2 regions of the Soehngenia saccharolytica DSM 12858 genome follow, and region 1 is predicted to be linked to the other one. Evidence: riboswitches for the same ligand, from Rfam matches in the RefSeq annotation. Region 1 holds a riboswitch; the other holds the start of a gene.
What was found. Region 1 has a riboswitch for cobalamin ahead of BO51_RS03345 (ABC transporter substrate-binding protein). Riboswitches for the same ligand answer to the same signal wherever they lie in the genome.

Region 1 (15,857 bases):
CAATATTTAATACGATTATATCATGCATATTGATATTGTTCGGAAGTGGGAAGATAAGGTATTTGGGAATTGAACTACTTGTGGCGCTTATGTTCAGTCAATTTTTTGTACAAATTTTAAAAAGAACACTTGGCAGGCAGAGACCGTATAAAGTATTAAATGATTTAAATACTTTCGGAATAGAAATGAAAGATTATTCATTCCCGTCAGGGCATACTACGGCTAGTTTTTGTGTGGCCGTAGTTATTTCAATAAACTATCCACAGATGTTGCCTTTTACCGTATTGTTTGCCGTTTTGATTGGCATAAGCAGAATTTATCTGGGAGTTCATTTCCCATCAGATGTATTAGCGGGTGTCATTTTGGGAATAACCTCTGCATTTATAGTTCACTATTATTTCCAATGGGCAGTGCATATGTTAAATAACTTATTTACAGTATTCAAATTATAAAATTGAGGGGGATTATTATGAACATGATGAATTTTTTAAAGACTCGAAAATCAACAAGAGAATTTAAAGATAAACCGCTTACAGAAAGCGATTATAAGAAAATTGAAGATATTATAGCGGATATTAATTTTAAGGCGCAACAACATTTAATTAAGATGAAATTATATGAGTATGGTAAAAATATTTATAAAAATTTAAAAGGCGTAGCTGGCTATTCAGGAGTTATGATAGAAAGCCCTCATTATATAGCGCTAGAAAATGAAACAAGCAAGCGAGAATCTGTGATATACAGCGGGTATTTCATGGAAAAAGTCATAACAGAATTAAATAATTTAGGGATTGGAACTTGTTGGATCAGTTTAAGCAATGTAGATTCTGAATTAAAAGAACAAGTTTTTGGCGAAGACTCAAGCAAGGTTAATTACTTATTAGCAATAGGGTACCCAAAACCTAAGAGCCCATTTGCACAAGAACCTTTTAGTGAAAGAATTGGCGTAGAAGAAATGGTTTATATAAATAACCTTGATAAAAATGCAAGTATTAGTGAACTCGAAAATCGAGGATTAGGAGACTTGTTTTTCTATGTTAGATTTGCACCATCTACTTTAAACAAACAACCATGGAGATTTATACTGCATGATGACTACGTTGAATTATTATTGGTTGACGATGGCGATATTAACTATATTGATGCAGGGATCATCATGTATTATTTCGAAGAATTAGCTAAAATCCAAGGGATAAACAACAAGTGGGAGCTAGTGTTAGAAAAAACTGAGCATAAAAACGAAAAATATATTCTAATAGGGAGATATAAGATATAATTAAATATCTCAATTTATATTTATAAAGGAATGGAAAATGGAAGTTAAAGCAAAAAATTATTTTTTATTAGCAGAAAATTCATATCTAGATGGCGATAAAGAGAAAGCTATTGCTTTCTACAACAAAGCATTAGAATTTATTTCAGATGATAGTGAAAAAGCTATTGCATTCTTTAATATAGGTGCCATATACAATGAAATGGGATTGATATCTGAATCAATATTAGCTTTGGAAAAAGCTATAAGCATCAATCCATATTATACAGATGCACTCAAGTATTTAGGTATTATATATGAGGAAATAGGAGATTATAAAAAAGCACTGGATAATTATGAAAAAGTGCTTTTTTATAATAAATCTGATGTAGACGCTATGTATAATCATGCAAGATTGTTGGATTTACTTGGAGATGAGGAGCTAGCACTAAGTGAATATCTTAAAATATTGGAGTTAGAACAAGACAATGTATATGTTTTGAATAATATTGGTTCTATTTATGAAGGACGAAAAGATTATGAGAAGAGTCTTTATTACCTCAATAGAAGTTTAGAAGCTTCTAATGAGTATTATTTATCACATTTCAATATAGCAGTGGTATATAAAGAAATGAATGAAATTGATTTAGCAATTGAACATTATATGACTGCAAAACGACTAAATCCTAACTATGATAAAACGTATTTAAACTTGTCAGAGATTTACATTGAAGCAAGAAAATACGAAGATGCAATCGCCATACTTTCTGAAGGGATCATATTCAACCCAAATGCTTCAGATTTGTATTATAACAGAGCATGCTGTCATGCTATATCAAAAGAATATGAGAAAGCAATTAGCGATTTATATGTAGCAATTGAGATGGATAAAGGCTTATATTATTGGATAATATCTGACAGCGATTTTGAATTGATGAGAAAAACTGATATTTACAAGAAATTTATTAGTGAAATAAACAGTACAAAGAAAGGATATTAAGATGATTATAATTAAGACACAAGAAGAAATCTTGAAGATGAAAAAAGCAGGTGAAATTTTAGCGGATGTCCATAGGAAACTAGCTACAATGATTAAACCAGGAATCTCTACTTTGGAATTAGACCGTTTTGTAGATGAATATTTACTAAGCATAGGAGCATATCCAGAACAAAAAGGATATAGAGGGTTTCCTTATGCTATATGCGCATCGGTGAACGATGAGATTTGCCATGGATTTCCAAGGAAAGAACCATTAAAAGAGGGAGATATTGTTACTATAGATATGGTTGTGAATTACGAAGGATATTTAGCTGATTCCGCATGGTCCTATCCTGTTGGAGAAATATCAGAGAATGCCAAAAATCTTTTAGAAGTCACTAAAAAAGCATTGTATTTAGGAATTGAACAAGCTATTGTTGGCAATAGATTAGGAGATATCGGATATGCGATTCAAAGTTTTGTTGAATCAAACGGATACTCAGTTGTAAGAGACTTTGTGGGTCATGGAATTGGGAAAGAGATGCATGAAGACCCTCAAGTACCCCATTATGGAAAGCCAAATAGAGGAATTAGATTGACAGAAGGAATGGTAATAACGATTGAGCCGATGGTAAATGAGGGTGTATATTCGATGAAAATAGATGACAATGAATGGACAGCTAGAACTCTTGATGGCAAATTGTCGGCTCAATACGAACATACTATTGCAATTACTAAAGATGGACCGATGATTTTAACAAATCAAGATTTATAAAATTTAAGCTCCAGGAATTATTCAATAGCCAGGAGCTTAAACTTTCATATCAACCGCTATGGAGGGAAGAATGGCAAAAGATATAAATTTAACTGAAGGAAATATCATCAAAACTCTTACAAAATTAGCAATTCCAATAATGGGAACTTCATTTATACAGATGGCGTATAATCTAACCGATGTTATGTGGCTAGGGAGACTCAGCACTAAAGCAGTTGCTGCAGCAGGCACTGCAGGTTTTTTTATGTGGCTTGCCAATTCACTAGTTTTAATCACGCAAGTTGGATTAGGAGTAAATGTAGCTCAAAATATTGGAAAAGGCGATATAAAAAAGGCAAAAGATTACACAAATACTGGATTTCAAACCGGTATCATCATAGCGGTGATATATGCTGCTATTTTAGTGATATTTAATAAAGAACTTATTTCATTCTTTAATTTAAAAGAACTAGATGTAATACATATGAGTGAATCATATTTAAGGATAATTGGTTCGGGCATAATTTTCCACTTATTAAATCCAATATTTTCAGTATCTCTTAATAGTTCTGGAAATAGCGTCACTCCATTTAGAACTAATGCTATTGGTCTTTTATTTAACATTATAATAGATCCAGCGCTAATCTTCGGATTGGGTCCATTTCCTAAGATGGGAATTCAAGGAGCTGCGATAGCGACAATACTATCTCAGCTTATTGTCACAATAGGCTTTGTCATAGCAGGCAAGAGAAATGACCTTATTTATTCACATGTAAAGGTATTTAAAAAACTTGATATTACAAAATCAATAACTATAATTAAGCTTGGTTTGCCACCAGCAGTCCAAAATACAGTTCATGCTTTTGTAAGCATGATAATTACAAGAATTATAGCAAAATTTGGCGCTTTGCCAATTGCAGTAATGACAGTTGGGTCACAGATTGAGTCGTTATCATGGACAACATCAGACGGATTTTCTGCTGCGCTGTCAGCATTTGTTGGACAAAACTTTGGGGCTAAGAAGTATAATAGAGTAAAGGAAGGATATCATAAAGGAATTAAAGTTCTAACGGGATTTGGTTTGGCTGTTTCTTTATTATTTATATTATTTCCTGAGCCGATTTTTAGCATTTTTACTCCTGAGGATCCATTGGCAATAAAAGCAGGTGGTGCCTATTTGAGAATTTTAGGATTGTCTCAAGCATTCATGAGTCTTGAAATTGGTACAGCTGGGTCTTTTAATGGTTTAGGAAAGACTTTGCCTCCGACAGTTGTTGGGACAACATTAAATATTCTAAGAATCCCAGCTGCAATCATTTTATCAGGCACATCGTTAGGAGTTGAAGGGGTTTGGTGGACAATAAGCATGTCAAGTGTTTTAAAGGGTATTATTTTATATATAATGATTACAATGGAATTTAGAAAAGACATATATTATACTACTCTGCGCTGAGCCACAACATCTGCGCCAGTACCTAATATATTTTTAATTATGACTGTACCTTTTTCTATAGGGGCTTGGACTTTTGTGTTTTCTATCGTTTGAATTACATCAGCAATTAGATTGCAAGGGATTTCAGTAGTAGTCCTAACAGGGATTTTTGACATTTTTCCATTAGTCAATATTGCCCTTGCGGTCACAATTTTTGATTCTTCGCTGGAATTTAATTTTGCATAGGAAAGACCTTTTGAACATTTATAACCATTGTATGTTATGCGGTTGCCGTCTTTAATAATTTCAATACTGCAATTATTTTTACAACCATTGCAATTGAATAAATCATTCATAATAAACACCTCGATTATAATTATAGCATAACCATAGTCTTATTCAATAATATCAATTAGGGGGAAAGAGATGCTAAAAAATAGTGATATACTCATCAGGCTTATTTTGGCAGCCTTTATTGGAGGACTTATTGGTATAGAGAGGGAAGCTAGCAATAGACCAGCTGGATTTAGAACTCACATATTGGTAAGCGTAGGTTCTACTTTGATGATGCTAGTTTCGACTAATGGGGCTACTAATGGTGGAGATTCGACAAGGATAGCAGCTCAAGTTGTTAGTGGGATTGGCTTTTTAGGTGCAGGTACAATCCTTAGAAATGGCAATACAATTAAGGGACTAACAACTGCAGCAAGTTTATGGGTGTGTGCAGGAATAGGGTTGGCAATAGGTCAAGGCTTTTACTTTGCAGGCATAATAACAACACTAATTGCTTTTTTGTCTTTAATGTATTTGGGGAAATTGGAGAAAACAATATTATCAGATGTATATAATCAACTCACAATTGTAGGTAGAGAAAGAAATGGCTTGATTGGAGATATTGGGACTATACTGGGGAGAAACAATATAACGATTAAAAATATAGATATAAGAGAGATTAAAAAATTGGAATCAGGTGATAGTATAATAGAAATAAATCTATCTATAAAAAGACCTGTCGGATCAGACGACTATGAGTTCATACAGATGCTGAGTTTAATAGAAGGTATTGATTCTGTGGAAATAGATGGCATAAAATAAACGCTAAAAATTGACAAGAGAATAATTTGATATGGAGGTAATAGTTTTGCATCAATATAAAGGAAAGTTAATTATTCATACAGGCTCTATGTTTTCAGGGAAGACATCGTCATTGGAAAAAGATATTAAGAGATTTAATATTGCAGGGTACAAAACAATTGCATTTAAGCCGGCAGTTGATACTAGATTTAAGAGCTCCGATATTATATCTCATGATGAGATGAGCATTGAAGCAATTTTAGTTGAGAATATAGAGAGCATAAAAAAATATTGCGAGATAAGTAACCCTGAAGTTATAGCAATAGATGAAATCCAGTTTTTAGACGGGGATATAAAAGATATAATAAATACAATAACCGAATTTTTGTCCAGAGACATAACAGTTATCGTAGCAGGACTTGATGTTGACTTTGAGGGCAGACCTTTTGAAATAGTCAAGGAATTGATGCCACTCGCAGATTATTTGACAAAACATCATGCTGTTTGCGTGAAATGTGGTAGCGATGCATGGATTAGCCATAGAAAGACCAAGGATAAAGAGAGAGTTGTCATAGGAGCATCAAGAGAATATGAACCACTGTGCAGGAGCTGTTACTTAAAAGAGAAAAATGAAGAAGATGCTATCATAAATAAAAATCAAGTTTCATTATTTAAAAAGGGTTGATAAATCAACCCTTTTTAAAAACTCAATCCTTCTTTATGCAATCCAATGCTGAGAACTATTCCAACACACACTAGATTTATTAGTTGAAAAGTGCCTCCATAACTCATAAATGGAAGTGGAATGCCTGTTATTGGCATAAGTCCAATAGTCATACCTATATTTTGAAATATATGAAAAAACATCAATGATGCTATTCCTGTCACTACTAATGAGGCAAAAGTATCGGATGTATTTCGAGCTATTTTTATCATTCTCATCAATAGTATAAAATAGAGCACTAATAATATTGCTCCTCCGATAAAACCAAGCTCTTCCACCAGTACAGCAAAAATAAAATCAGTTTGTTTTTCAGGCAGATAGTTTAATTGAGTCTGAGTGCCATTGAATAAGCCTCTGCCAAATATTTTTCCACTGCCTATGGCAATTTTGCTTTGAAGTGCTTGATAACCAGTATTGGAAGCATCTCTTCCAGGATTCATGAAGTTTAAAATTCTTTCTTTTTGGTAATAGTCCATTTGCAACCAAACAATAGGTAGACTCAATATCCCTGCACCTAATGCTGCTAAGTAGTATTTAATCCTTAGACCAGCTACGAACAACATCACAGCAGTAAAGAAAACAAATACAATAGCTGTGCCTAAATCAGGCTGTTGTAAAATAAGAGCAATTGGTATTATCGCAAAAACAAGGATTTTTGCTAGTACTTTTGGAGAATTTATCTCCTCTTTATTTTTGTCAATTATTCTAGCTAAAAAGATTATAACTCCTAATTTCGCAAATTCTGCAGGTTGAAATCCAAATGACCCGATATAAAGCCAAGATCTCGAACCCCATTGCTCGTCGCCTACCCCTACAATTAAAACTGCAGCTAATAAACCAATTGACAAAACATAAATCGGGATATATAGTTTTTCTAACAGCTCATAGTCAAAGAATACAAGAACTAATATCGCAATCAACCCGATAATTGTCGAAGCAATTTGAGTTTTTACATATCTAGTGCTGTCTAAACTCAAAGTAGCTGAATATATAATAACTATGCCATAGATACACAATAGAATAGTTGTAATTAACAACAAGAAGTCAAATTTCTTAAATGATTTTTTGTTTAAATTTATAAGCATCAAATCTACCCCTTTTCCATTGATATTATAACACATTTAATTTATATCTGATAGTATGATTTAAGGGTACAAAATTTCTAATAGGTGATAATATGAAGGTTGAATTAATAATCGAAAAATCATTAGAAATCGGTTTAGACTTAATTGGCTTTACTGATGCATCAATTTTAAATAGAATAGAAGAAAAAATTAGTAACAGATTTGAAGAAAATTTAGCAACAGAATTTGAGAATAGCGACATATCAAAGAGAGTAAACCCTAGAGAAATAATGAAAAGCGCTAATAGTATAATAGTGGTAGGATTGCCTTACTTTTATGAAAGTTATAACAATAATAATAGACTCTATGGGAAATTAGCTAGGTCATCTTGGGGGATAGACTATCATATAGTAATTAAAAATTATTTAAATAAACTAGCAGATAAATTATTACAATATGAAAAATTTGAATACTCTATTCTGGCCGACACTTCACCTTTAGTAGATAGAGAAATTGCCTATAAAGCTGGGATAGGATACTATGGGAAAAATACAAGTATAATAAACGACAAATATGGATCTTTTATTTTCATTGGATACTTACTTACAGATTTACGCCTTGATAAATACAGTGTTCCAATAGAATCACAATGCGGGGAATGCGATATTTGTTTGAGAAGCTGCCCTGGTAAAGCTATAGAAGAGCCTTACAAACTCAATCCTAAAAAATGTATTTCGTATCTCACTCAAACAAAACATTATTTAAACGAAGAAGAAAGCAAAAAAATGGGTATAAACATTTATGGATGCGATATATGCCAAATTGTCTGCCCTAAAAATGAAAATATAAAAGAGTCCCATTTTGACGAATTTAAACCATATAAAACGAATGGAATTGTTGATATTAAAGAGATTATATGCATGAGTAAGAGAGAGTTTGAAAATAAATATGGGGATATGTCAGGCGCTTGGAGAGGCAAAAATGTTTTAACGAGAAATGCAATTATTGCATTAGAAAATATAGGATATATTGACAATGAGATAAAAAAAGCTCTAGAGAATAATAGCTCTGAATTTTTGAAGCCATACATTGTTAGGTATTTATCTAAATTTTGATTAAAATAGATTATTAATATGGTATAATTCTATTGTAAATTATAAATATTGGAGGGATATAAGTGTCAAATGTACATGAGTTGAACTTTTTAAAAGAAAAAATTCAAGAATTAAAGGATCAAGGAGTATATAGAAAACTACCTGTTTTAGATTCCCCTACGGGTCCTGAGGTCATTTTAAATGGAAAGAAAGTCATTAATCTATCCTCTAATAACTACCTTGGGTTTGCAAATCATGAAAGGCTTAGAAAGGCAGCAATAAAAGCTGTAGAAGAGTACGGAGCTGGTTCTGGAGCTGTAAGAACTATAATTGGAAATATGAAGATACATGAGGATCTAGAAAAAATTCTCTCTGAATTCAAGAGAGAAGAGGCAGTATTTGTTTATCAATCTGGTTTTAATTGCAATGCAGGAACAATACAAGCTATTACTGAAGAGGGAGATATAATAATTTCAGATGAGTTGAACCATGCTTCAATTATTGATGGTTCTAGATTATCTAAAGCTGATAGAGCAATTTACAAGCATTCTGATATGGATAGCTTAGAAAAAGTACTAAAAGAGAGCAGAAAAAAATACAAAAATATTCTTGTCATAACCGATGGAGTATTTAGCATGGATGGAGATATAGCTAAATTACCAGAAATAGTAGAATTAGCTGAAAGATATGATGCAATGACTTATGTTGACGATGCGCATGGTTCAGGTGTACTAGGAGAGAGTGGAAGAGGCACAGTAGATCATTTTAAACTACACAATAGAGTTGATTTCTCAATTGGAACTTTATCCAAAGCAATAGGCTCTGTTGGAGGATATGTAGCAGGTTCTCAGACCATGTATGAATGGTTGAGCCATAGAGCAAGACCAGCACTTTTTTCAACTTCCTTGCCTCCTGCAGCTGTTGGCGCATCAATTGAAGCGATTAAAATGTTAATGGAATCAACTGAATATACAGACAAACTTTGGGATAATGCAAGATATTTCAAGGCGAAAATGAGCCAATCTGGATTTGACATAGGAAATAGTGAAACACCAATTACACCTGTTATTATTGGTGAAGAAGGAAAAACTATGGAATTTTCCAGAAAGTTGCTTGAAAACGGTGTATTTGTTTCTGGAATAGTATTCCCAACTGTTCCAAAGAATACAGGCAGAGTAAGATGCATGGTTACAGCAGCTCATTCAAAAGAACAACTCGATATAGCAGTTGAGGTATTTAATAAAGTTGGCCGAGAAATGGGTCTTATATAATATGAATTAAGGGAAGACTAGTCTTCCCTTAATTTTAAATTTAGGTGATATTATGATTGTTGGGTGCTGTGAAATAGAATTGTATATATATGAATCATATTCATTAAAAAACAAGAGAATGGTAATAAAAAGCATAATAGAAAGAATGAAACGTAGATATAATATTTCTATATCTGAGGTTGGAGACAATGATATATGGAACAAATCATTTGTAGCATTTTGCACCGTGTCAAACAACTTAGTACACGTTGATAAAATTATCCAAGAATGTCTTGATTTTTTGGAATTAGATGATAGGATAGAGATACTAAATAGTGTAACGAATTATTATTAACAGGAGTACTTGATATAAATGAAAAAGAAATTAACAAAAAAAGAAGCTTTAGATGTGCTAGACATATTGGAGAAAATATATCCACAAGCGAAAGCTCAACTGAATTTTAGTAATGAATTTGAACTTTTAATTGCTACAATACTATCAGCACAATGTACCGATGTTAGAGTGAATAAAGTAACAGATAGATTATTTACAGAATTTAAAACCCCTAAAGATTACATAAATTTAGGAGAAGAAAAGCTAGCAGAGATAATAAAAAGCTGTGGAATTGCTAATAATAAATCTAAAAACATTGTAAATGCATGTATCATGCTAGAGGAGAAATACGGAGGGAAAGTTCCAGACAGTTTTGATGAATTAATTAAGTTGCCTGGGGTTGGAAGAAAAACAGCTAATGTGGTTTTGAGCAATGCTTTTAACATTCCTGCCATTGCTGTTGACACGCATGTTTTTAGAGTTTCAAATAGAATTGGGTTAGCTAATAGTTCAACTGTAGAGGGTACTGAAAAAGATCTAATGGAGATAATTCCAAAAGAAAAGTGGAGCAAAGCTCATCATATTCTCATATTTCATGGTAGAAACACATGTAAAGCTAGGAACCCTTCATGCAATGAATGCCCTATAAATAGTAAATGTTTATATCACAGAAAAAATATGCTGAATTTTAGAAAATAAAGGGGAATGATTTATGAGAAGAAGCACAAAAGTTGCTTTGACATTTGCTTTGACAATAATATTATTAGGGGTATTATCGTATTTTTATATTAATAATAAGCTAAATAGTGTGTATTTTTACGAAGGAATATATGTAGATGGCATTGAACTATCAGGTTACTCAAGGGATGAGGCTATAAATTTATTAAAAGATAAAAAGATAAAAGAAATTGAAGCAAAGAAAATGAAAATTCTATCAGATAGAAATAAGGAATTTGAATTCACATTGTCATTGAAAGATTTGGGATATGATTATAATTATGGAAAAGCAGTTGAAGAAGCCCATAATGTTGGTAGAGAAGGCAACTTTATTGAGCGATACAGATTCATTAGAAATCTTTTAAAAGACCCACTAAACATTGAATTAGTGTACTATTATGATCCAAATTCTATCGATAAATATGTTGATGAAATAAGTGAAACTTTATATGAAGAACCACAAGATGCTACTCTAAAATTTGATGGAACAAAATTTCATATAACTGATGAAGTAGTTGGGTATGAAGTTAATAAGGGAAAATTAAAATCAATGATAGAGTCAAATATTGATCAATTAAATGACATATATGTGCCTTATGATGAGATAAAACCTAAGACCACTGCAAAATTATATAATAAGGTCAACGGCCTACTTGCTCATTTTTCAACTAGTTTTAAATCCAGCGCGAGTGGGAGGATAAACAACATAAGGCTATCGGCAAATTCCTTCAAAGGGCTAATTGTTTTACCTGGAGAAGTAGTTTCATATAATGAAACTACAGGACCGAGAAGTTCGAAAAACGGTTATGAAGATGCCCCTGTAATAGTAAATGGAGAATTGACACCCGGAATAGGTGGAGGAGTTTGTCAAACCTCTACGACTTTATACAATGCGCTGCTACTAGCAGATTTAGAAATATTGGAGCGCCATCCTCACTCAATTCCACCTGCATATGTTCCAAAAGGGACTGATGCGGCAGTTGCGGGAACCTATTATGATTTGGTTTTTAAAAATAATTTTGATTTTCCTATTTACATTGATACAAAAATAATTGATAAGACCGTTCATTTTTATATCTACGGCGATGCCGCAAACAGGGATTATAAAATAAAAATCGGAACAAAATTATTGGAGACAATACCTTATAAGACTATAGAAAAGCTTAAGCCAAATCTTGAGCCTGGGACAAAGGAATTAATACAAGAAGGTAGAAATGGATATAAAGTGTCAACTTACAAATACAAGATAGTCAATGGAAATATTGTTGAAACAGTTAAGATATCCTCAGATTATTATAAAGAGAAAGATTATATTTATGAGGTAGGGCCAGAAAAAGAAGAAACACAAGCCATTGATCAAAATTTATCAGGGAACGGAGAATAAGGATTGATAATAATTAAATAATTTGTTATCATATATATGACAATTTAATAAAATTTAGGTATCTTTTAGATTTAAAAGGGAAAATGGTGTAAATCCATTACAGCCCCCGCTACTGTGAATGCTGACGAAATCAACATTATGCCACTGGGAAACTGGGAAGGCGTTGAAAGTAGAATGAAGCATAAGTCAGGATATCTGCCTAAATTTAAAGCCTCGGAGGGAGGGATGTGTATAAGTTTTTTTGTGCTTACCTCCATGGTAAGCTTTTTTGTTTTATTAATTACATCAAGGAGGGTATATGAATGAAAAAGAGAACTTTGTATTTGTTGTTAGCATTATTATTAATAGTAGGTTCGATATCAGGCTGTAGCAGTAATAAAAGCCCAGTTGAGCAAAATCCTGAAGAAGTAACAGAGAGCATTGAGATAACCGATGACTTTGGGAAAGTCATCACACTCGAAAAACCAGCAGAGAAGATCGTTTCTTTAGCACCTAGTCACACAGAAATACTATTTGCAATTGGAGCTGGAGAAAAAGTTGTTGGAGTAACTACAGCAGATGATTATCCTGAAGAAGTTAAATCAATTGAAAAAGTAGGCGGCTTTGATGGATGGAATCTTGAAATGATATTGGCGCTTGAGCCTGATTTAGTTTTAAATTATGGACAAGGCAATGAAGAAGATAATAAAAGACTTGAAGAAGCAGGTATTGTAGTAGCTAGTTTTATGCCAGAAACTATTGAAGAAGTGTTTACTACAATAGAAAAAATCGGCGTACTTACAGGGTGCAGTGATAAAGCTAGCGAGGTAGTATCTGATATGAAATCTGAGAGAGATGGAATAGTTGCAAAAGTTAAAGACTTGGGGACTAAGAGAGTTTTCTATGAAGTATATAACGATCCTTTGATGACAGCAGGGCCAGGATCTTTCATAGATGAACTCATAAATCTAGCTGGCGGGGAGAATATTGCAAAAGATGCCGATAGCCCATATCCACAATACGATGTTGAAAAATTGATAGAAAAGAATCCAGAAGTATATTTAATTCCAAATGATTCCACTACAACATTGGAAACATTAAAAGCAAGACCTGGGTTTGAGAATATTGACGCAATCAAAAATTCACAAGTGTATTTATTAGATGCTAACATAGTTTCAAGGCCAGGACCAAGGATTATTCAAGGATTAACTGAAATCGCTAAAGCAATTCATCCAGAAATAAATTAAAGTTGGGATAGAAATGGAACATAATTATAGGAAAAAGTCAAAACTTAGCATTATAATTGGCTTAATGGTGCTACTTGCTATAATTGTAGCTGTCGTGTCGGCAATCGGCAGCGCAAATATAAAAGCATCAGATGTGTACAGAATAATTCTTTCAAAAATTCCTATTATAAATAAATATGTAAATATAGAGAATATAACCGATGCTCAATTTGCAATAATCTGGAACGTAAGATTGCCAAGGGTAATTTTAGGAATATTGGTTGGCTCTAGTCTGTCAGTTGCTGGAGTATCGTTCCAAGGACTATTAAAAAACCCTATGTCAGACCCCTATATACTAGGGGTCTCATCTGGGGCTGCATTGGGAGCTACTATAGCTATCATAAACCATCTTGAATATGTTAAATATGGATTTTCAAGCATTACTTTTGCCGCATTCATTGGAGCTATTATATCTGTATTTATTGTGTACAATATAGGCAGAATAAACAATAAATTGTCAACAAATACTTTGCTTCTGGCAGGGGTTGCAGTAGGGCAGTTTTTTACTGCTATTATGTCATTTTTAATGGTTGTTAATTCTAATGATATGTCGAAGATAATATATTGGACGATGGGTAGTTTATCTGGAAAGGGATGGAATCCAGTAAAAAGCCTATCTATACCAATATTGTTGACTATAGTTGTGCTAATTTATTATTCAAAAGAGCTCAATATATTACTCACAGGAGACGAAACTGCAAAGAGCATGGGTGTGAATGTAGAGAGAACAAAGAGGATAATTCTAGTCCTTGGAACATTGCTCACTTCATTAGTTGTTTCTGTAAGTGGAATAATTGGATTTGTTGGGTTGATAATTCCACATATAGCCAGAATAATATTTGGACCGGACCATAAAATTTTGCTTCCTTGTTCTGCCATTGTCGGAGCTATATTTATGATAATTACAGATACTATTTCAAGAACATTGATTTCTCCAGTAGAAATTCCTGTAGGTATAATTACTGCGATGTTTGGTGGACCGTTTTTCATATATTTATTGAGAAGTAAAAAGAAAATGATGTGAGGAAATACATATGAATATTATTAATTTAAACAATGTAGAGTTTGGATATGGGAAATTAAAAGTATTGAAAAACATAGATTTGACCGTTGAAGAAGGCCAATTTCTTAGCATTATTGGACCAAATGGAGCAGGAAAATCAACATTATTAAAGTTAATCAACAATATTTATGAAAACTATGATGGGGAAATTTCCATTTATGGCAAAGATGTGAGAAGCTATAAAAGAAAGGAATTAGCAAGAATTGTATCTTTTGTACCACAGGATACTTTTTTAGACTTTGAATTTAGCATCGAAGAGCTTGTGTTCATGGGAAGATACCCTTTTCAAAAACGGTTTCAAAACGATCAAAAATATGATTATGACATTTCTTACAGGGCGATGGCATTAACTAACACTTTAGAGATAAAAGATAGACTTGTAACACAGATATCTGGCGGAGAAAGACAAAGAGCTTTAATAGCTAAAGCATTAGCTCAAGATCCTAAGATAATATTATTAGATGAGCCTACTTCACATCTAGATATCAACCATCAGATTGAAGTATTGGAGTTATTAAAAGAATTAAATAAAAAACAAAATTTAACAATAATTTCAGTCCTGCATGACTTGAATTTAGCTAGTAGATATTCTGACAAACTAGTATTGCTAAAAGACGGTCAAATATTAAAATCAGGGAATGTAGGAGAAGTGTTGACGGCTTCCAATATAGAAAATGCATACAATATGAGAGCGATAGTGGAGTTGAATAAATTTACAAATTCTTTGTTTATAACTCCTATTGAACCGAAGAAAAGAGATAAAAATGCTTCTTTGCCCAGCATACATTTAATAGCAGGTGGTGGCAGTGGGCAAATAATAATGTCAAGGCTTTTGAAGGAAGGAATAGATCTAAGTGTTGGAGTTTTAAATGTAGGGGATAGCGACTGGCAATTAGCAAAGAGTCTAAAAATTGAAATGGTTGAGGAAAAGCCATTTTCAGCAATTAAAGAGGAAACAAGCAATAGAAACCTAAATTTAATGAAAACTAAAGACATAGTTGTCATCGCACAAGTTCCGATTGGGCATGGAAATCTTTTAAACTTGGAGATGGCACTTACAGCTATAAATGAGGGGAAAAAAGTTGTTTATTTAAATGAAGATTCAGAGAAAAATATAGATTATACTAATGGAACTGCAACAAAAATAATGAACGATCTAATTTCAAAAGGTATGATAGTTTTTAATTCAATTGACAAGTTAATGGATTATATTGAAAATTATAAGTCTAAGTAACCCCTCATATGGTACAATATATGTATATATTAAAATATGGGGATGATTATGTGAAAACAAAAAAATTACTGATGATTCCAGGGCCAACACCTGTATCAAGAAGTATTCAAGACCAAATGGGAAGAGAGACCATTGCGTTTTCAGATGTGAATTTTGTAAATGATTTTAATTATTGTTTACGAGAATTAAAGGGAATTGTAAAATCAGATAGTGAAGTTTTTGTGATTTCTGGCAGTG
Region 2 (15,857 bases), on a different contig from region 1:
GTTTTGTTAAGCAAACTCATCCACTCTACTTCAGCCTGATGTGATTTCTGTTCGTCGGTTCAGAATTTTGCCTCTAGCTTCCTTCAGATTCCACGTCACCATGGACACCCTTGCTCTTGGCTAACGGTTCCTACTACCAAGCCCGTAGTGGACTTTCACCACCTAGTTGTTGCTCATGCTGGGCACACTTAAAACACTGTATGGTTAAACCATACAGTGTTCTCTTATTCTACAACTACTTTACCGTCTTCAATTAATTTGTCTGCGACCCATTCTGCGACTTTCCCAGTAATCTCAACACAATGCATTTTTCTTTCAGGACTTTGAAAATTGTCTCCAGCCCATTTTCTTGTCATAACTCTGCAGCAAGTTGACCCATACTCTTCTTTTATGTAGTCATGCAATCCTGCTGCCACAGGAAACATTGAATCGTCCATTTTCTCGCCATAATTTCTGCCATAAACCATTCCCAACGCCATGATTCCCCCACTTACCGCGCCACACAAACAACCTGATTTGCCTATGCCAATTGGAAAGCCTGATGCCATTTTTACTATGTCATCTTCATATGGTTTCCCAAGCAAATTATTTATTGTTCTGACAACTGCTTCAGAACAGAAAAATTCTCCTCTTTGAAAATAGCCTTCAGCTTCATTTTTCACTTGATTAACTAATTCTTCTCTAGTCATCATATCACTCCTTAATTAGAAATTGTCTTTTTACTTAAAAATGAAATGTACCTTATTAAAACATATACAACCAATAAAACTGCTATTATTTCTTCAATCAATGCAACTGAAGTTAAAAAGCTTAATGATTCGTTAACTCCTTTTAAATAGTTTGCTGCTCCCTTTATCCCTATTGCTGTTATAACAGTTGGAAAAGTAAATGCAGAATAAGACGGATAGAATTTTAAGCTCAATAGCTTTGGCAATCTAGTTAGCACATAAATATAAAGAATTTGCGAAACTATTAAAAGCGCTAAAACAATCCCATAACTTTTATTTCCGAATACATTCATGTATCCTGCAAGTAACAGCCCTGCTGGAGCAGTCATAATAGTTATAGTTGGCAATGCCGGCTCAGGCATTTCTTTCACAACAAATACTCTCTTTATTACAACAGGCAATAATACTATAAAACTTATTAATCCAAAATAAAACAGTATCCTTCCAATAGACTCATAACCAAATGCTTTAGAAGAAACTGATCCGGCTACTATCCCTACATATACGATGAACCACGAAGGAAAAACTTTTTTAATGTCAAATTTTGATACAAAATTAATTGTAAACCAAATTATCAATATGATATGAAATGCTAAACCAACTATCCACAAACATCTAGCTAGTGGATCAGAGTAAGGTTTTAAATAAGTACTTAAAATCATAATTGCCATGCTAAATGTTGGAAACGAGCTTGCAATTACTGGATTTCCTAAATCTTTTTTTGTCTGTTCAAATGACATAAATATTTTAATAATTAAAAGCACTGCTAATATAGCACTAATAATACCGAAAATATTGCGATATACTTCTCCACGGCTTTGTACTAAATTCCCACATGCCGCAAGCCCAAGTATAAGCCCTGAAATTGGCAATGGAATTTTTTTGATTTTCTCCATAAGATCCCTCCTTAATTTGTCAATTATCAGTCTACCATAAAATCTTGGGAATAGTTATTGAAATGTTTTATAAAAATATAATTTTAATTGAATTTATAAATATCTATGTTTTAAAACCGAGGACTATAGTGCTTAATTATCAATTCTAATCTAGATGTTGAGTTTCGAAGGAAGATACATCTATTATTTCAATTTATATAAGCGGCAAAGGTCAATTTTATAATTTCCTATTGAACTAACTTATATAATGATGTATTATATTATCAACTTCATATTTCTTTTAAGGTGTACTACTTAATAGGGAAATGCGTGAAACGCTGCAGCCCCCGCTACTGTATGTGGTATGCTTATCATTTATCCACTGTAGCTTTGCTATGGGAAGGTTTGATAAGTTTAAGCCATAAGCCAGGAGACCTGCCTTAAAGACTATGTTTTACTTTCGGAGGGAAAGGAGGAAACAAGAAACAATTAGTTTTATATTGTATTTTTGCTCCTTTTTAGGAGCTTTTTTTATGTTTATGAGGAGGTTTAAAATGAAACCAGATTATGATTTAATAAGTTATCCTTTTTTAAATGAAGATTCAAAAATTGTAGATCATGAAATTCTCACCGACAAGCTTTCTGCTTCTCTAGGCCATATATTGTCTCAAAACACTCCATTAGAAAAAGAAACTTGGTGGCTATTGGAGAGAGTTTTGCACTTGAACGGCTCACTAAGAGGTAAAATGGCTATTTCCGAAGCTGATATCAAAGAAGGTTTGATAATGTATCATGTATTAAAAGATAGAAACAAAGACAGACTAATTAATTTTGTATACCCCACAGGCTCTAGTATTGCAACTTTATATCACAATGCAAGATGCGAAGCTAAAATTGTCACTAGAAATCTACATCTAATTGAAAAATCAGGTGTAATTGTGCCACAGGTGCTCATAGATTTTTCAAATTTGGCAGCTAATCTTCTGTTTGCATTTGCAATAGAAACTAACAGGCTTGAAAACATAAATGAAATTGAATTTATATCAAAATCTTATTAACTGGAGGAATTAGAATAAAATGAAAAATACTAAAAAAATTATACTGGCAATTCTTGCAATAGCCTTGGTTGCAGGAGTGTTTTTTGGAATAAACAAATACTTCCAAGGCAGTGATCTCGAAAAAGACATTTATATCACAGTCATCAATGATACCACCGGAGAAGTGCTGATGGAAAAAACAAAATTTAAAACTGAAAAGGAGAATCTTGGAGATTTTCTAGAAGAAAATAAAGAAAAATTGAATGTGAAAATGACTGATACGCAATATGGAAGATTTTTAGATGGCTTGTTGGGTCTTGAAACTGCCGACATGACAAATGGACCTTGGTGGATGTATTCGTATAAATCCAAAGAAAAAGGACTTGATATGAAAATAGGAGAAGCTCCGGGCGTTGATTCGATTGGTCTTAACGAAGGAGATGAAATAGAATTCCACTATACTAAAGATATGGGAATGTAAAATGAGCAGTAAAAAAATAACACGAGTAGCCATGCTTGCAAGCATTTTGTATATTATTCAATTCATTGGCTCAGGGCTACTATATGTAGAGCTTGTGAACTTCACTATCCTCTTGTATGGGGTAAGCCTAGAAAGAGATGAATCGTATTTAGCCGTTGCCATATTTTGCTTTTTGGTGATGCTCACACGTGGCTTTGGGCTCTGGACAATAATGTATTTAGTTGTTTTCCCGCAATACGCTTTTATATATTCGACTGTAGGTAAAAGAATAAGATCTGAGTACGCACTTTCACTATTAGGGTTTTTCTTGGCGTTTATATGTGGAACTTTGATTGACATACCTTATATAATTGCTGCCGGATTAGACTATAATGGATTGATAGTTCGTTTATTGCTGGGATTTCAAGTATCTATAGTAAATGCTTTAGTTACTTTTGTTGCAACATTATTTTTGCTAAATCCTTTAAAAAAGCTTTTACTAAAGCTTAATACTTAAAAAGTAGAGCTTTTGCTCTACTTGCCCCCTTTTCTTCTCAAGCGAATTATCAAATAAACTATTATGGAAATAATAAATCCTTCTATTCCAATAGTTGTCATTACTCTTATTTCTTCAGTATTCCCAATTCCATTTGATATTCCTCTAATATAATAATAAATAGCTGTAATTAAAAATGCTATTGGCAATATAAACCCTGTGATTTTATTCTCTTTTGTGGCAAATCCAATTTGCAAAAACAAAGTTATCAAGCCTAAAAGTAGATAAACAAGCAATAAATTCCCTTCCAATGTACCACCTTCATTTCAAGTTATTTTATCTTTTTCTAAATTATAATATATTTAGTCAAAAATATAAATAGACACCCCATAAAATAGGGGTGCCGTTATTATTTGTTTTCCAAGTCATACACTCTTTTGTATAAATTGATCAATCTACTTATTAAATTTTTCTCAGCAAGTGCAGTCATAAGTTGGTCTTGAGCATGCACTACAAGGAAATTTGGAACTTGGCTTTGCTTGCCTTGGACTAATTTATTTTGATAGTCATGCCCTTCATAAAATTCTTCATCAGCTTTTTCTAAGTGTTTTTTCGCATCATCAAATCTGCCTTCTTCTGCTGCTTCTAGCGCTTCGTACGCTTCGGCTCTTGCATTCCCTCCATGAAGCACCAGATTGTATATAATCTCTTCTAAATCCATTTCATCGATTTTATCATTACTCATTTGCAACTACTCCTTCTTGTTCTGAATTTATTAACTGTTTTTCATACATTTTAAAGAAAGGATAATATATGATTCCAGCAACTACTATATTTACAAGTTGCAATACTATCGCCTTCCAGTCCCCGCTACTAGAGATAAACCCACTTAAGAATACCGGCACTGTAAATGGAAGCTGTAGCAAAGGTTTTGCGACGATATTTGTAGCAAATGCAATATAGTTTATTGTTACTGCTGCCATAGGCGCCAACATGAATGGTATCATCAATATTGGGTTTAATACTATTGGCGCTCCGAAAATTACAGGTTCGTTTATATTAAATATCGCTGGAACTAAAGACGCCCTTCCTATAGTTTTTAATTGTACAGATGCTGAGAACATGAACATGATTACCAATGGCCAAGTTAATCCTGAACCACCTATATGTGTAAATACATGGAAAAATGGTTCAGTTATAATTCCAGTTAACTCTGCTCCTGATGCTGCGGCTTCAGCATTTGCAGCTAATTGGCTCATCCAAAATGGATATGCGATAGAGGATACTACATTCATTCCATGAATACCTAATGACCACAATAGCATCATTAGAATTGTCTCAGCTATAGCTGCTGGATAACTATTTGAAGCTACAACTAGCGGTTGGAAAACTTGTATTACAAGCTGTGGCAAGGTTATCTGATACCTAGACCAAACTATCCATTCTACTCCCCAAGCAAGTATAATCATAGTAAACATAGGAATTAGAGCTATAAAGCTTCTCACTACATATGGAGGCACTTGCTCAGGCATCTTTATGACCACTCCTCTTTTGTTGAAAAATCTGACTACTATAGGTGTTATTATACCTACTATGATGGCAATAAACAGCCCTTGTCCTCCCAAATAATTCAATACTTCTCCAAAGCTTACGCTTGTTATGTCTGTCGCTGGAAAGCATGTTATTAAAAATGCTAACATGGCTGTCAAGCCAGTCATAGATTCATCTAAATCCCAACGAGAAGCAAGACTATATGCTGTACCAAATGCGACCATCAACGCCATGACTCCAAAAGTCAAGTTGAATGGAATCAATATTTGTGCCATTATAGGTTTTACTGCATTTTCCCAAGCTATAATAGGACCCCAGTTTATACCTGTAGGAGGATTAGCAATGATCAAGAATATTGCCCCAGTTAGTATTACAGGAAGAGCAAAACTGCTAAATGCGTCTCTTATAGCTTGCAAATAGACATTTTGTGCTATTCTTGCAAGTACCGGCATGACTTTTTCTTCTAACCACTTCATAATTCGGCTGTTGTTTAGTTTGTTCCCATCCATAAACTAGCCCTCCTTCTTGCTATTGGCAAGATCTATTATTTGTTTTAATATTTTCTTGCCATCCATTACTGCAAATGCTTGCATATCTACAATATCCACTGGAATGTTGTATTTACTTGCAATTGTCTCAATCTCTTTTTTCAGGTGTCTTACTTGAGGTTCTAACAATGCTACATCATATTTTTCCGCATTCTTTTTAAACTCCCCTGTTCCGCCAGCATCTACAACTACATCCAATTCCTGTTTTTTTGCCTCATCTGAAACTTTTTTTGCCAAAGCGCTTGATGTTGCACCCCAGCTACATAAAATTACGGCATGTATTGCCATATGATCATCCTCCTATTTTTTTAATTTTTGATAAGCTTTGTTTTCAGCTTTTATCATTTTTATGAAAAATTTTTGAGCATAATATATAAAAGTTATAAATCCACCTCCAAACAATAGCACCACCAATCCTCTGGAAACACCTTCATTGACCATAGTGTATATTCCAGAAACTCCCCATATTGCCAGTAAAATAATGTAAAAAATCTTAACTTGCACTTTACTTAAAAAGAACATCACATCATCTCTCTCCTTATTTCGTCCATGTACTTGACCTTCAATAAATCTGAAAATATTCTTTCCATATTCTCTTTTGTTTTTGCGGAACTTATCCTAGTAGGCAATTGTATATCTTCTATCAAAGCTGCGCTTATATCTCCAATTAGTCTAATTGAAGCTTTGTCATCAGGCGAAAGTAGCAACATGGCTGTACGTACTCTCTCATTGTTGTTGAATAAGTTTTTCATCATTACTTCATTTTTCAAATTACCAATTGAGATTATTGGTTTCTCTATATGCTCTGTAATGCAGTGATATATCACAAATTGCCTTTCTGGAAGAACCAATGCCCCTAACTCTTCTCTGCCTATCAGCTTTTCCTCTATATCCAAAATGTCTTTTATATAGCCTCTATGTTGCAAATAAAGAAGAAATTCTCTGATAATTTCCTTTGAATTGCTTTGTTTTAAATCAATTACTGTGAAGTTTTCTAAAATGTCCAATAGGTATTTACCATACTTTGCAATGTACATTGCGTCAAATTCTCTTTTGCTTTGCACTGCATAATTGCGGTTATCCATTATCAAATCTGTCTTTAATGCATTTTGGATCTTTTTAATATCATCTTCAAGCAACAGTGGATTTACTACAACACTCTTAATCTGTGTATTTTTAATCGGTATAGTTGATACAATCAAGTCGATATCAAACTTGTTTAAAGCTTCATCTAATTTCATGCTGGATACCGCATCTACCACATTCAGTTGAGGAAATAGCTGAAGCTTAGATAGCATCATCCTAGATGTTCCTATGCCACTGGCACAAACCGCTAGAACATTATATTGCTTTTTAATTTTGTTTTTTCTTTCAATTGAAGCTCCAAAATGCATTGCAATATATCCAATTTCATCATCCGGAATTGGTATATTTATTTCGCGTTCTAAAGTTTTGCAAATTGCTTTTGTCTTTGTAAACAGATCCGCATATTTGCTTTTTATGTCATCAATCAATGGATTTCGGATATTTAAACCGCTCAACAATCTATCTATAGCTGGACCTATGTGGGTTAATAGGCCATTAAACAATACCTCATCTTGTTTAAAATTTGCAGAGAATATTTCTTCCGCATTGGAAATCATTGAGTTTACTATATTTAATAAGCTCTCGTCAACGGAATTTTTAGTGACATCCTTATATCTAGCGCCTTTTAAGTGAATCGTTATATAACCAATCTCACTCTCCGGAATTTGTATGTTTAGTTCTTTTTGTAAATTTTCTGCTAGTACTATTGCATATTGATATTCTTCAGACATCTTCAGCTCTCTGAGTTTGATTGGGTTTATATCTATTTTATCCCCTGCCTCTAATCTTTTTACAACGAGCACAAGGTGTATGAGTAATCCCATATAAGAGCTTTCTACCATTTCAAATTCAATCTCTTTTGCAAGCTTTTTTATTGATTTTTCTATTGTATTGAGTGTGCTTATATCGACAATTCCCTTTAAATACCTATCAAGGTCGTATTGCATATCATTGGCATAAGAATTTTTATTTAATACATCTATCAGAATATCTTTTTTAACATTCTCATATAAGAAATTTATAATAGCTTTTCTAATATCGTTTTCTTTTCCCTCAACACCAACTCCATATCCAGGTTTTGCAACTAGAACTAGATCTTGTTCATTTAGCCATTTTTCTATATCTTTGAGATCATAGCTTATGGTAGCTGATGAAACATTGAACTTTTTAGCAAAATAATCCAACTTTAATGGCTCGCTATTTTTCAATAGCTCTGATAATATAAGCTTTTTTCTCTCTTCTATTGAAATAGCAGGTCTCTTAGTCCAAAAATCCATCTTGATTGTTTCAATTTGTTTTTCATCTGCAATTAACTTTATCCCGTCTTTTTCATTGGATAATATGACATTGTAATTATCGCAAAGATATTTATTTATAGCGTTTATCTCCCTATATATAGTTCTTTTGCTAATGCCATATTCATTTGACAAAACATCGATGTTAAGTTTTTCACCATCCAATAGTCTTTTAAATATATCAAACTGTCGCGCGCTTAGATTTGACATAATATACACCTTCAATGCCATTTATTTAATATTAAATAACTTTACATCTATATTATATTACTATATTGCTTATATTAAACACAAAGTTGTAAGATCTGTGTCATGGTTATATGACAAAATATTAATATTTCCTTTAATCTTTAAATCAATGATGAATTGACATAGGATTTATAAAAAAATATAAAAAATATATGTTGCATTTTGATTTATATAGGCTTATACTATAAGCATAAGTTTATTAATATAAGCGTATGCTTAGGAGGTATTATGACAAACCGAGAACTTGAAATATTAAACATCATCAAAAAAAATCCTCTAGTTTCTCAAAACGAAATAGCCGAAATGTTAAATATTACTAGGTCGAGTGTAGCAGTTCATATAGCCAATTTAACTAAAAAGGGAATCATTAAGGGCAGAGGCTATTTAATTGAAGAGTCGAGATATGTTAGCGTCATCGGAGGAGCAAATGTCGACATTGTAGGATTCCCTAATGAATTGCTTCGTAGAAACGACTCGAACCCCGGCTTAGTAAAGTTGTCAGTTGGCGGCGTTGCTAGAAATATTGCCGAAAATATATCCAGATTAGGAATAAATACCAAATTGTTTACAGTGGTTGGAGATGATATGTACGGAGAAAAAATTGTCGATGAATGCAAGCTAGCTAACATAGACACTAGTTACATAAAGACCATCTCAAATGAATCATCCGGCACATATTTAGCAATACTAGATGAGAAAATGGATATGGATGTAGCTATTTCCTCTATGGATATCTTTAAATATCTAAATGAGAATTATCTGTATGAAAATGCCATCACATTGCAAGGTAGCGAGATAATAGTGCTAGATACAAATTTAGAGAAAGAAACACTCGAATATGCAGTCGAAAATTATAAGGATAAGAAGCTATTCTTAGATACTGTTTCTTTTTCCAAAGCTTTGAGAGCAAAAGATGTGTTGGGGTATTTTCACACTATTAAGCCTAACAAACTCGAAGTTGAAGCTATAACAGGTATAAAGATAGAGGATAAAGAGGATTTAATAAAAGCAAGCAATATCATCCACAATTTAGGTGTGAAGAATATAGTGATTTCACTTGGCGAGAAAGGTGCTTTTTATAGCACAGAAGGATGTCATGGTAGATTAAAAGCCAAGAAAGCCAATATAAAGAATGCTACTGGCGCAGGTGATGCATTTCAAGCAGGATTAGTCTTTGGTGAATACAATACCTTACCATTCAAAGAGAGCGTCAAATATGCGATGGCTGCAAGCCTTGTGGCAATGGAATCAGAAGATACAATAAATAAAAATATATCCGTAGAAAAGTTAGAAGAATATATAAACAAATTGGAGGAATATTGATGAAAAATATTGTTAAACTGTCAAGAGAAGTAGAAAATGCTTTAAAAGAAAATAAGCCTGTGGTTGCACTAGAATCCACGATAATTTCGCACGGTATGCCTTATCCACAAAATGTTGAAACCGCATTGAATGTAGAAAAAATCATAAGGGATAATGGCGCAGTACCTGCTACTATTGGAATAATCAATGGGCAGCTCATCGCAGGCCTAACAGAAGAAGAGATAGACTACATGGGAAAGACAAAAGGAATTTTAAAAGTATCTAGAAGAGATATCCCATATGTATGTGCTATGAAAAAGGATGGCGCCACTACAGTTGCTTCAACTATGATAATCGCTGAAATGTCTGGAATTAAAGTCTTTGCAACAGGCGGAATTGGTGGAGTTCATAGGGGAGCAGAGACTACTATGGATATATCCGCAGATCTCGAAGAACTTGCTCAAACAAATGTAGCAGTAGTATGCGCTGGGGCAAAATCCATTTTAGATCTAGGTCTTACTTTAGAGTATTTAGAGACAAAAGGAGTGTTAGTTCTAGGCTATAAAACTAATAAACTCCCTGCTTTCTACACAAGAAGCAGCGAGTTTGACGTTGATTACCGTGTTGATAGTCCAAAAGAAATTGCAGATATAATTAATGCTAAATGGAGTTTGAACTTAAAAGGCGGTATGCTCATTGCAAATCCTATACCTGAAGAGTATTCCATGAATGAAGAATTAATTAATAAAAGCATAGAAGAAGCTGTAAGAGAGGCTAATGAAAAGGGTATCAAAGGTAAAGCTCTCACGCCATTTCTTCTATCAAAGATAAAAGATGTAACTGAGGGGAAATCACTCGAGGCAAATATACAACTTGTTTATAACAATGCATTGTTAGCAGCAAAAATCGCAGTTGAAATGAATAAATAGTTTAATTTTTTAATTAGAGTTTGCTTATGCGAACTCTTTTTTTATATATAATTGTCGCAATCTTATGAATTTAAATTCCTACTAATTTACTGTTTAATTATTTTATTTTTGGAGATATATATAATAAATGATAACGATTATCAATTATAACAGGAGGTTAGTTTATGATATTTGATGAATACAATCCATTGGATAACAAGATGTATCAAGTACTAGATGAAAACGGAAATCTAGTTGACGATAAAGATCAACCAAATTTAAGTGATGATGAGCTGTTGTATCTTTTCAAGACTATGCTTTACGAACGAACTATTGATGAAAAAGCGCTTTCGTATCAAAGACAAGGAAGAATGCTCACCTATGCGCCAAATATAGGGCAAGAAGCAGCTCAAATCGGCAGTGCTTTTGCTATAGAAAAAGATGACTGGCTTGTCCCAGCTTTTAGAGAATTAGGCGCTTGGCTAATTAAGGGGGTTCCATTAAAGAATATTTATCTTTACTGGTATGGCAATGAATGGGGCAGTCATTTTCCAGACGATGTAAAGATGCTCCCTGTGTCTGTTCCAATCGCTTCACAACTACAGCATGCTACAGGTATAGGTATGGCAAATAATATAAAGGGAGAAAAAAGCGTCGTAATGACCTATGTAGGAGACGGCGGTACTTCTCATGGGGATTTTCACGAAGCTTTAAATTTTGCAGCAGTGTTTAATGCTCCTGTAATCTTTATAATACAAAATAATCAATATGCCATATCTACTCCAAGAAAAGTTCAAACTAAAAGCAAAAATTTAGCCGTAAAAGCAATTGCTTATGGTTTGCCCGGTATACTAGTAGATGGCAACGATTTATTTGCTATGTACAACGCTTCAAAAGCAGCTGTTGAAAGAGCAAGAAACGGTGAAGGTCCAACTTTAATTGAAGCATTCACTTATAGGCTAGGAGCTCACACAACAAGTGATGATCCTACAAAGTACAGAGAAGATAAAGAAGTAGAGGAATGGAAGAAAAAAGATCCTATTTTAAGATTAGAACTTTTCTTGAAAAATAAAGGGTTAATAGATGATAAATGGGTTGAAAACACTAAAGCTGAACTTGAAAAAGATGTGACTGCAACTTTTGAAGAAATAGAAGGAAAATCAGATACTGAAATTGATGATATCTTTAAATTCACTTATGAAAAGATGACACCGCAACTAGAAGAACAATTATTCGAATATAAAGCTTTTTTAGAAGGAGGTAACAAATAATGCCCAATACTTTAAATATGGTGCAAGCAATAAATCAAGCTCTTATGGAAGAAATGGATAGAGATGAATCAATTGTGGTATATGGTGAAGATGTCGGTGTGGAAGGTGGAGTTTTTAGAGTAACACAAGACTTGCAAAAGAAGTTTGGAGAGAAAAGGGTTTTTGATACTCCATTGGCCGAATCTGCAATAGTCGGTACAGCCGTCGGCATGGCAGTAAATGGGCTTAGACCTATTGTTGAGATGCAGTTCTCAGGATTTTCTTATCCAGCATTTAATCAAATAATAAGTCATGTGGCTCGTATGAGAAATCGTTCTAGAGGCAAGTACAATCTTCCTATGGTTATAAGAGCACCTTATGGAGGGGGAATAAGGGCATTAGAGCATCACTCAGAAAGTACAGAAGCTTTGTATGCTCAAATCCCCGGTTTGAAAGTCGTTATACCATCTACGCCATATGATGCTAAAGGGCTTCTAATATCTGCTATTAGGGATAATGATCCTGTTCTCTTTTGGGAACCCAAAAGAATTTATAGAGCATTTAAACAAGAAGTGCCAGAAGGACCATATGAGATTCCAATAGGGAAAGCGAAAATTATAGAATCAGGTGAGGACATCACAGTTGTTTCATGGGGAGCTATGGTAAGAGATGTTCAAAAGGCAATCGATATGGTAAAGGCCAAAGATATATCAGTTGAACTTATTGATTTAAGAACAATAGCGCCTATGGATAGAGACAGTTTTGTAGAATCAGTGAAGAAAACCGGTAGAATTTTAGTTGTCCATGAGGCTCCAAAGACTCTTGGAGTAGGTGCTGAAATAATATCTATTGTCAATGAAAAAGCATTCTTATATCTTGAAGCTCCACCAACAAGGTTAACTGGTTTTGACACTACTTTTCCTTTGCCAAGAGGAGAGCAGCATTATATACCAACGCCAGAGAGAATTGCTAAAACTATTGAAGATGTAGTGCGTTACTAAGGAGGAGTAAAAATGAGATTTGAATTTCAATTTCCAGATATAGGAGAAGGTATTCATGAAGGTATAATTACTAAATGGCTTGTCAAGGAAGGCGATTTAATAAAAGAAGGAGATTCTGTAGCAGAGGTTGAAACAGATAAAGTTACTACTGAAATACCTTCTCCCAAAACCGGCAAGATTGTAGAATTGAGGGCAAACAATGGCGATACTATTCATGTTGGAGATGTCTTTGTAGTCATAGATACCGAAGGCGCTGCCGATGAAGAATCTCCAGTAGAGAAAAAAGATACTTTAAATGAGAAAAAAGAAATTGTTGAAGAAGAAAATGCAGGAGTGGTTGGCGAAGTAATTGCATCTTCCGAAGTAATAGCACCCAGCGATGAGAGCAATTTCAGAAGTGAAAATAAAGATGAGGTCAAAAAAGCTCTCGCCACGCCAGTTGCAAGAAAACTCGCTAAAGATTTAGGCGTGGATATAAATCAAATTGTTGGAAGTGGACCAAATGGTCGAGTTATGAAAGAGGATATAATTAAAGCTAGTGAAAAACCTCAAGTTGGAAAACAAGAAGTAGCGATAGATGAAACAGTTAAAACAGCTCGTAAAGCGCAAGAAGAAAAAGTTTTGATTGAAGATGAAAAAGTTGAAAGAATTCCTCTGACAAAGATAAGAAAGACAATTGCTGAAAAAATGACTCAATCAAGATTTACTATACCGCATACAACTGCGATGGATGAACTGGATGTAACCGAATTATATGAATTTAGAAAAAGATATAAAGATTCATTAAGAGAAGAAGAAATCAATCTAACTTTTATGCCTTTTATAATTAAAGCAACTATAGCAGTCCTTAAGCAAATGCCAGAATTCAATTCAACACTTGATGAAGAAAACGATGAATTGATATTAAAGAAATTTTATCATATAGGTATCGCAACCGATACAGAGCGAGGATTAATGGTGCCTGTCATAAAAGATGCAGATAGATTGAGCATAATTGAGTTAGCTAAAAAAGTAGATGAAATTTCTAGCAAAGCAAAAAATAACCAAATTGAACTTAAAGATTTAAAGGGGAGTAGTTTCACAATTACAAATTACGGTTCTATAGGTGGATATTATGGAATCCCAATAATAAATTACCCTGAGTCAGCAATTTTAGGAGTTGGAAGAATAGTTCAAAAGCCTATAATTAAGAATAATGAAATAGTAAAAGCATGGATTCTACCTCTTTCATTGTCCTATGACCATAGGATAATCGATGGAGCAAGTGGAGCTAGATTTTTAAACATGATGAAAGAATTGCTAGAAAATCCAGAAATGCTTTTGCTTAAAGCTTAAGAGGTGAGCGACATGAAGAAATATGATGTAGTTGTGCTTGGCGGGGGACCCGGAGGATATATAGCAACCATAAAGTCAAGTCAGCTTGGAAAAAAAGTAGCAGTAGTAGAGAAAGACAAATTAGGTGGTATATGCTTAAATTGGGGTTGTATTCCAACTAAAACACTGTTGTCTTATGCAAAACACTTTCAAGATATTTTGAGAAGTGAAGACTTCGGCATAGGTGGAATCGACAAGTCTAAAGTGTATGTCGACATTGAAAAAATGATGCTAAAAAAAGATGAAACTGTTAACAAACTGGTTTCAGGTATTCACATGTTATTTAAGAAAAACGGTGTAGATTTATACAATGGATTTGGAAAAGTAATTGATGAAAGTACTATAGATGTTGAGGGGGATATTTTATCCTTTGACAATTTAATAATAGCAACTGGTTCAAAACCCTATATCCCAGCTATAGATGGCTTAAAAGAGAGCTTTGACAGTGGCAAAGCGATCAATAACATGGGTATTTTAACTCAAAAAGAGAAGTTCGATAAGGTTCTAGTATTAGGAAATGACACCTATTCAGTAGAATATGCTACTTTTTACAACTCAATAGGCACAGACGTCACTATGATATATAGTGATAAAAATATACTTCCTCAATATGATAGCGAACTATCGCAAACTTTGGAAAGGCAACTTAAAAAAAGTGGTGTAAAACTAGTAAACAATGCTAATATAACGAAGATAAGCGACGATAAAATTACTTTAACCCAAAACGGCAAAGAAAAGGAATTCACTGCAGACAAATATATAGTATTCTATGGAATAAAGCCAAATTTAAGTGGTGTAGAAAACTTGAAAATTGAGAAAGATGAAATGGGATTTATTCTAACAGACGAAAATCTTAGAACCAGTATACCGAATGTATTTGCAATAGGTGATGTCAATGGAAAAATGCCATTAGCTCATGTAGCATCCTTTGAAGGTGTAATAGCAAGTGAAAATATTTGTGGAATTGATTCCAAAATTGATTATCTTAAAATTCCAAAAGTTGTATACTCATTCCCTGAAATCGCTAGTGTTGGCTTAACCGAAGATGAGGCTAAAATAAAAAATATTGACTGTACAGTAGGGAAATTTCCATTATCTGCAAACAGCATGGCAAGTATAAAAGGCGAAACTGCTGGTTTTGTAAAGATTTTGGCAGATAAAAATATGTATGGCGAAATCATCGGTTTGCATATAATTGGTAATGATGCTTCAAATATGATAGCCGAAGGAGTTGGACTAATGAACTTAGAGGGTACAATCTATGACTTGGCAAAGATAGTTCATCCACATCCTACATTGACCGAAGCGATAGTGGAAGCAAGTTTAGCCGCTATTGACAAGCCATTAAATATATAAAATGGGTGGAATTTCCACCCATTTATATCAATTATCTATTGGTTCAGGTCTTCCATAATAAAATCCTTGAATGAAGTCACATTCCAATATACACAACAAATCTCTCTGATTTTTAGTCTCGACACCTTCTCCTACTACTAGCAAGCCTAACCTGTGAGATAATTCAATGATAGATTTAACCATCAAATGATCTCTCTCATCCGTTTCTATATTGTCTATAAAGCTCTTATCCAATTTCACTTTATCAAATGGCAAATTCTTTAAGTAATTTAAAGAGGAATAGCCTGTGCCAAAATCATCCATAGAAAGTTTAAACCCCATTTCTTTTATTTTATCTAGTA

Region 2: linked by a shared signal. The riboswitch ahead of BO51_RS07090 (hypothetical protein) and the one ahead of BO51_RS03345 (ABC transporter substrate-binding protein) in region 1 are both predicted to bind cobalamin.

Annotation. Positions count from the first base shown of each region.
Region 1 covers NZ_JCANTN010000007.1:31,078-46,934, forward strand. The annotation lists gene BO51_RS03275 (phosphatase PAP2 family protein) at 1-452, shown strand, start outside; gene BO51_RS03280 (nitroreductase family protein) at 470-1,276, shown strand; gene BO51_RS03285 (tetratricopeptide repeat protein) at 1,314-2,252, shown strand; gene map (type I methionyl aminopeptidase) at 2,254-3,006, shown strand; gene BO51_RS03295 (MATE family efflux transporter) at 3,077-4,438, shown strand; gene BO51_RS03300 (DUF1667 domain-containing protein) at 4,420-4,773, opposite strand; gene BO51_RS03305 (MgtC/SapB family protein) at 4,844-5,512, shown strand; gene BO51_RS03310 (thymidine kinase) at 5,559-6,176, shown strand; gene rodA (rod shape-determining protein RodA) at 6,191-7,300, opposite strand; gene queG (tRNA epoxyqueuosine(34) reductase QueG) at 7,393-8,394, shown strand; gene BO51_RS03325 (glycine C-acetyltransferase) at 8,457-9,644, shown strand; gene BO51_RS03330 (DUF503 domain-containing protein) at 9,697-9,978, shown strand; gene nth (endonuclease III) at 9,997-10,656, shown strand; gene BO51_RS03340 (VanW family protein) at 10,670-12,058, shown strand; cobalamin riboswitch at 12,098-12,275, shown strand; gene BO51_RS03345 (ABC transporter substrate-binding protein) at 12,361-13,284, shown strand; gene BO51_RS03350 (FecCD family ABC transporter permease) at 13,298-14,347, shown strand; gene BO51_RS03355 (ABC transporter ATP-binding protein) at 14,358-15,620, shown strand; gene BO51_RS03360 (pyridoxal-phosphate-dependent aminotransferase family protein) at 15,671-15,857, shown strand, end outside.
Region 2 covers NZ_JCANTN010000022.1:19,653-35,509, reverse strand. The annotation lists gene BO51_RS07100 (C-GCAxxG-C-C family protein) at 225-689, opposite strand; gene BO51_RS07095 (TDT family transporter) at 701-1,624, opposite strand; cobalamin riboswitch at 1,891-2,060, shown strand; gene BO51_RS07090 (hypothetical protein) at 2,158-2,661, shown strand; gene BO51_RS07085 (hypothetical protein) at 2,681-3,121, shown strand; gene BO51_RS07080 (hypothetical protein) at 3,123-3,617, shown strand; gene BO51_RS07075 (hypothetical protein) at 3,635-3,907, opposite strand; gene BO51_RS07070 (PTS sugar transporter subunit IIA) at 4,006-4,341, opposite strand; gene BO51_RS07065 (PTS sugar transporter subunit IIC) at 4,334-5,656, opposite strand; gene BO51_RS07060 (PTS sugar transporter subunit IIB) at 5,660-5,983, opposite strand; gene BO51_RS07055 (hypothetical protein) at 5,996-6,217, opposite strand; gene BO51_RS07050 (BglG family transcription antiterminator) at 6,217-8,286, opposite strand; gene BO51_RS07045 (PfkB family carbohydrate kinase) at 8,554-9,648, shown strand; gene BO51_RS07040 (pseudouridine-5'-phosphate glycosidase) at 9,648-10,556, shown strand; gene pdhA (pyruvate dehydrogenase (acetyl-transferring) E1 component subunit alpha) at 10,721-11,806, shown strand; gene BO51_RS07030 (alpha-ketoacid dehydrogenase subunit beta) at 11,806-12,786, shown strand; gene BO51_RS07025 (dihydrolipoamide acetyltransferase family protein) at 12,799-14,121, shown strand; gene lpdA (dihydrolipoyl dehydrogenase) at 14,134-15,516, shown strand; gene BO51_RS07015 (putative bifunctional diguanylate cyclase/phosphodiesterase) at 15,544-15,857, opposite strand, start outside.